Regions from separate parts of the Pseudoflavonifractor sp. genome, predicted to be linked through region 1. Evidence: riboswitches for the same ligand, from Rfam matches in the RefSeq annotation. Region 1 holds a riboswitch; each other region holds the start of a gene.

Evidence for each region. A riboswitch is a leader RNA that binds a small molecule or an ion and turns the genes downstream of it on or off. The one in region 1 is predicted to bind cyclic di-GMP.
Region 2: linked by a shared signal. The riboswitch ahead of ACOX7T_RS04535 (leucine-rich repeat protein) and the one ahead of ACOX7T_RS07575 (InlB B-repeat-containing protein) in region 1 are both predicted to bind cyclic di-GMP.
Region 3: linked by a shared signal. The riboswitch ahead of ACOX7T_RS04530 (VWA domain-containing protein) and the one ahead of ACOX7T_RS07575 (InlB B-repeat-containing protein) in region 1 are both predicted to bind cyclic di-GMP.

Annotation. Positions count from the first base shown of each region.
Region 1 is NZ_JBMNPX010000006.1:63,672-65,855, reverse strand. It holds gene ACOX7T_RS07580 (BTAD domain-containing putative transcriptional regulator) at 1-716, opposite strand, end outside; cyclic di-GMP riboswitch class I at 1,022-1,113, shown strand; gene ACOX7T_RS07575 (InlB B-repeat-containing protein) at 1,156-2,184, shown strand, end outside.
Region 2 is NZ_JBMNPX010000003.1:114,219-116,402, forward strand. It holds gene ACOX7T_RS04530 (VWA domain-containing protein) at 1-997, shown strand, start outside; cyclic di-GMP riboswitch class I at 1,208-1,296, shown strand; gene ACOX7T_RS04535 (leucine-rich repeat protein) at 1,344-2,184, shown strand, end outside.
Region 3 is NZ_JBMNPX010000003.1:110,049-112,232, forward strand. It holds gene mnmA (tRNA 2-thiouridine(34) synthase MnmA) at 1-783, shown strand, start outside; cyclic di-GMP riboswitch class I at 1,083-1,165, shown strand; gene ACOX7T_RS04530 (VWA domain-containing protein) at 1,205-2,184, shown strand, end outside.

The sequences.
Region 1 (2,184 bases):
GAGGGGCGCACGCCCAGGTTGCGGTAGAGCAGGTCGGTGGCCGACTCATAGTGGGCCAGGGCGGCCGAGTCGTTGCCCTGGCGGAGCAGGGAGCGAACGATGAGGATATGCAGCGTCTCATCCAGGGAGTCCAGCTGACTGGCGCGGGTACACACCAGGTTCATCTCCTCAAAGAGCTCCTTCTTTTCCAGCAGGGCGGCATAGTCCTTGATCATCTGGAGGTAGAGGTTGTGGTATTCCACCGTGTAGGGGATGGTCCACAGGGAGCCGTCCAGCTTGGGCAGGAAGTCGCCCAGATAGAGCTGCTCAGCCTGGCGGTAGAGGGCCAGGCGGCTCTCATCGGACAGGCGGCCGTCGGTGGCCTTGTGGCACAGGGCCTCGAACTCGTCGACATCCAGTGTGCAGGGGATGTCGGGGTTCCAGGAATAGGAGCCGCGGCGGGAGAGGATGGGCTCCACCTCCGAGCCGAACAGGGGCTCCAGCATGGCCCGCACCCGGTAGAGCAGGGTTTTGAGGGCGTTAACCGGGTTGGCGCTGTTCTCTCCGGGCCAGAACTGTTCAATGAACTCGCTCTGGGGGACGTTCCGGTCCCTGTGGATTAACAGATAAGAGAGTACGTTCCAGAGCTTTTGGGAACGGTTGGCCTCATCAGTCAGTATATGTCCGTCCACAGTAATGGAAAACCGGCCCAGCATGGTAATTTTAACGTTTTTCATACCGGCGGAATCACTCATGACAGGCACCTGCTTTCATCGGTATTCTCCGCGAAAAAGAAAAACAGCCAAACTCATGGTTATTCCTATTATAGCACAGGATTGAAAAGGCTGGAAGAGTCTTTTTTCCATTTTATCAGGGATTTTTCGTAAAAAAAGAGCCGCTTGTCCAAAAGAAAGGGAAATGGGAAAAAAATATTTTTTCAAAATATAACCTAAAATGTAACCGTACCGTGATAGAGTGTAGACAACGCCGGACGGAACGTTCTTCTTTTAACAGCTGAGAGGGAGGAAAACGGCTGCATCCGGACAGAAAAAGGCAAACCGGCCGAAAGACCGGGACGCAAAGCCAGGAGGCTAAAGCGGAGGGAACCGCCGCCATGCCCGTCCGGTTGCCGCATACTTATAGCTGCCCGCGTGAACGCGAGGAAGGAGAATGAGCATGTTGGCAAGAATGAGCAAGAAGGCACTGGCCCTTCTCATGGTGTTCTGCATGGTGGTGAGCGCCCTGTCTATCAGCGCGCTGGCTATCGAGCTGCCCAATGGTGAGTACGATGGGAATTTTGCTTTTGAATACCACATCACAGGGGCTGCATTAGATGAAATGATTGAGGGCACTGGCTATACCCGCGATGATCTTTCTGAAATTAAGCTCTTTTTTAATGGAGGAGCTGAGAAAGAAATAGAGAAATTACCCGGTCAGGACACCTATATGTGCAGTATTTTGGCATGGGAGCTGGAAGAAAAAGCTGCGCGAAATATTACGATGCTGTCTCTAACACTAAATAATGGAGAGACGAGCCAGGTGCTTACCTTTGGGAACGAGGATCTCAAGGCTGTTTATTACAACGAGATACTGAAAACAGCTTTCTATGAGTTGGGACTGAGCAGTTCTGCCGCTGAGACCTATGACGACGCCTGGTTCTTTATCCGTACCGACGGTGTGATCCCTGTTGAGACTGGCAGCACTGATTATGACTCCGGCAATTATACGCCCGCTCACGACAGCACTGTTGCACTGAAAGGTAAAGTGGACGGCACCGCCGCCTGGACGGAGTACAGCGGCGTGATTGCTGATGACGGCACGATTAATGGCGAGAAGCTCAGTGAGGCCTTTGCTTCGGTGGCAGCTCACATCAAGAAAGCGCCCTCCGCTGACGCCATTGCCGCAGCACTGGATAGTTTTGACCCGAATACCCAGGGCATTGTCTGGTATGTAGTTAAGGAAAAGGCGGATGATGTATCCAGCGGCTGCCCCGGCTGGCATGTGGACGGCGTTGTCTATACCAAGGGCACTGATGAGCAGTTCCGTACTCTGACCTATTACATGAACGACGGGACAGAAACTGCGCCTGAGTCCCACCTGTTTGCTTACGGCACAGTGGCTACCGTCAAGGCCGGTCCCACCCGTGAGGGTTATGATTTTACCGGCTGGAATACCCAGGCTGACGGCAAGGGAACCCCTTATGCG
Region 2 (2,184 bases), on a different contig from region 1:
CGTCCAGCTGGTGGCCGGCGGGTCCAAGGTGGTGGACGTCATCGGCTACGGTGACGACTACGACTTTGATTTCATCAATGATATCAACGAGCTGACCCTGACCGTGAACGGTAAGGAACTTGCGAAGACTGCCATCAGCGCTACCTCCTACGGCTTTGGCGGCACCGGCGACGACTACGACTTTGTGGTCACCTACTATGAAAATGGTCAGGACGGCAAGAGCGACGAGTGTTTCGTGTGGGACATCAACGTGCCCGTCACCAAGGACGCCCCCGTGGAGCTGACCTACTCCGTAAAGCTGGCCGAGCCCAAGACCGCCCCCGGTACCTACGGCCAGTATGATGCCGACGGCAGCAAGGGTTATGGCGGCCTGTACACCAACAACAGCGCCACGCTGTACCCCATTGACTCCAACGGTGTTCAGGGCTTCCCCGAGCGCTTTGCCAAGCCCACGGTGTCTTATACTGTGAGCGGCGGCGGCTCCAGCTACGATTACTACACCGTGACTGTGAACTATCTGGACAAGGACAGCGGTGAGAAGATTGCCACCAGCTACGTCAGCCCCAGCCGGATTGAGGGCAGCCGCTACGATGTGAGCGAGTACGACGCCATTGCCATCGACGGCTACACCTACGACAGCACCAGCGGCGACGCGCTGAGCGGCATTCTCAACAGCAACAAGGTCATCAACGTGTACTACGTGGCCGAGGAGACCGACATCGATGATGGCCAGACCCCCGGCGGCGGTGACCCTGACATCCCGACTGATCCCACTGATCCTACCGACCCCACCGATCCCACTGACCCGACCGATCCGACCGACCCCGGCGAGGAAGTGGACATCGGCGACGGCGAGACGCCCACCGGCAACCTGCCTCAGACCGGTACCACCAGCAACACCGTGGTTCTGCGTGCTATGAGCGGCGTGTTCCTGTGCCTGGCTGTGTTCTTCGGCGGCGTGACTGTGGTTCTGTTCCGCAAGGAGCGGGAGGACTAAGAGAAAAGTCCCGTTTATAAGACACAAGGTATAAAGGCAATGTTCCCCGCCTCCGGCATTTACCGGAGGCGGGGAATTTTTACGAAAAAATAGATACAGAAGAAAAAATGAAATTTGGAAATGTGACCGAAATGTAACCAATATATGGTACAGTAAAAAGCGAAAACAGGCATGCCTGTTTTTTGTCCGACCCAGTCGGACAAAAGGCTCTGATGAAAAAGGCAAACCGGCCGAAAGGCCGGGACGCAAAGCCAGGGGCTAAAGCGGACGCCACCCGCCACGCCAGTCCGGCCGCCGCAGATTTCATGCCCAGCTCCGCAAAGGAGCAGGAAAGGAGAAATGAAAGATGCTGGCAAGAAGATGTAAGAAGCTCACAGCCCTCTTCCTCACCCTGTGTATGGTGACAGGAATGCTGGGCACCGGCGCTGTGGCGCTGGAGGGCGACAGCGGCAGCGGCAAGTGGTGGTGGGACACCACCGGCGAGGCCCAGGAAGCCTACGAGGCCTACGAGGCCAGTATGGAAGCGGAACAGGCCGCCTATGACCAGTGGGACGCCGCCTACGACGCCCTGGACACCGCCAAGAAAGCGACGGAGGCCGCCAAGGCCGCCTATGACGCCGCCAAGGCGGAGCTGGACGCCATGGAGGAGACGGACGAGGGCTATGCCGCCAAGGCCGCCGAGGTGGCCGGCCTGGAGGCCGCCTGGGATACGGCGAAGTCCGCCGAAGAGACCGCCCGCACCGCCAACCAGGAAGCCTACGACGCGTATACCGCCCTTGTGACCCAGACCAACGGCCATTACAGCGACTACCTGGAGCTGGCTGAGGCCAACTACCCCTACACCGGCGTACTGGATGCGGAGAACAAGACCCTGACCATCGCGGTGTCCGGCGACATGCCCGAGGGGGCCGAGGCCGTGTTTGAGGGCTACTTCGTCATGCAGGACAGCGAGGGCAGCCGGGGCACCTACAGCAGCGTATACGCCTCCAATATCCAGGACAACGTGACCAAGGTGGTGCTGGGCGACGGCTTCACCGGCATTGCCGGCGTCACCTTCAGCAGCTGGCGCACGCTGACGGAAGTGGTGCTGCCCGAGAGCCTGACCTCCATCGGCGACAGCGCCTTCTCCAGCTGCACCGGCCTGGTCTCCATCGACCTGTCCAACGTCAAGACCATCGGAGCGAGTG
Region 3 (2,184 bases), on a different contig from region 1:
CCCTGCGCCCGGTGCAATCCCACGGTGAAATTTCCCGCCCTGCTGGCCCTGGCGGAGGAGATTGGCGCGGAGAAGGTGGCCACCGGCCACTATGCCCGCACCGCCCTTGCCCCCGATGGCAGGGTGCTGCTGCGCAAGGGCCTGACCGCCAACGACCAGTCCTATATGCTGGCCCGTCTGCCCCAAAACATATTACAAAAGGTAATTTTCCCCCTTGGCGATTACGAAAAGCCAACTGTTCGGGCCATGGCGGGCCAGGCAGAGCTGCCGGTGGCGGATAAGCCGGACTCCATGGAGATCTGCTTCATCCCCGACGGGGACTACGCCGCCTGGCTGGAGCACCGGGGCACGGTGCCCCCTGCCGGTGACTTTGTGGACAGGGACGGCAAGGTACTGGGCCGCCACGGAGGCATCCACCGGTATACCCTGGGCCAGGGCCGTGGGCTGGGGGTGTCCGGCCCCCACAAGTACTATGTGACGGAGATTGACCCGGCCCATGACCGGGTGGTGCTGTCTGACGGCAGCGACCTGATGGCCGGGCGGGTGTACTGCGCCGACATGAACTGGCTCGCTGTGGACGGTCTGCCGGAGCCTCTGGAGGTGACGGTACGGCTGCGCCACTCCAAAACGGAGCTGCCCGCCCTGGCCGTGGCCGACGGTGCTGGCGTGGTGCTGGAGATGCAGTCCCCTGCCCGTGCCCCTACGCCGGGACAGCTGGCCGTGCTCTATCAGGGGGATATTGTGGCGGCCAGCGGCTGGATCACCGGCGCGGAGCGGGTGTAAAAGCCTGACAACATCTGAATTTGACACGATTTTCGCCCGCCGGGGGTTCCCGGCGGGCGAAATATTTTTTTGAAGAAAAAATGAGATGTGACCAAAATGTAACCAACGTGTGATATGGTAGAAAATGAAAACAGGGATGCCTGTTTTTTCTTCGACGCAGTTGGACAAAACATTTTATAAACAGAGAGCCGGCTAAATGGGCTGGGAGAAAGACGTAAAAAAGGGCTGGACTGAAATGAAACGGCACCTTGGAAGGGAGAGATGCAGGTACCCGGCGGGGGTACAGTAAAGCGAGGAATACATGAAAACGGCAAACCGCCGGAAACGGCGGGACGCAAAGCCAGGGGCCTAAAGTGAGAACCAGGGCAGCCCAGCCGCCATTTATTCCGATTTCCATAAAGATTTGAAAGGAGAACGGAACATGGCAAAGACAAAGTTGAAGAGAATATTTGCAATGCTGCTGGCTGCGAGCATGACCATCAGCATGGTTACCGCGGGGGTTGCCGCTGCGGGAGATGAGCCCGAGACCGGCGCTGTGGAGCTGGAATCCGTGGCGCTGCCTGAGAGCCCGACAGTAGACTATGGCACAGAGCTGGAGGATGTTCTGGCGAAGCTGCCCACTACGCTGACCGGGACGGTGGTTGAGGAGTCTACCGAGACTGAGGAGCCCACCGAGACCGAGGCGCCCGTTGAGACCGAGGCGCCCGTCGAGACTGAGGCACCCGCCGAGACCGAGGCGCCTGTCGAGACCGAGGCGCCCGTCGAGACTGAGGCACCCGCCGAGACCGAGGCGCCTGTCGAGACCGAGGCTCCCGTTGAGGTTGAGACGCTCAGCAACACAGTGGAGCTCACCTCCGAGCCTGTGACTGAGGATGTCCCTGTCACCTGGTCCTGTACCGCTGAGGGAGGCTATAATGGCTGGATTGCCGGTGCGTATACCTTTACCGCGGCCCTGGGTGAGGGCTACACCTATGCCGGCAATCTCTCTGTGACAGTGACGGTTGCCGACCAGGCCCAGGCGGTGGCTCAGATTGGGGATACCACCTATGCCACCCTGGACGCGGCCGTGGCGGCGGCGGAAGAGGGCGCCACCATTGAACTGCTGGCCAACTGCAAGCTGGACACCGGCTTCAACAAGACCCTGACCTTTACCGGAGGTTACAAGATCCGCATTGACAAGCAGCTCACCAGCAATGGCGAGGGCTGGATGTGCTTTGGACTGGGCGATCCCACCCGGGTTCTGACCTTTGACGGCGTGGAAGTGGAGTGGATTTCCGACGGCACTTCCCCCTGGCTGATGCTGTCCCTGAGCGGTACGCTCAATGTCACCAATGGAGCCAGTCTGACCTTCGTGTTTGACAGCCGGACTACCAACACCAGAAATGCCATTTACATGAATGC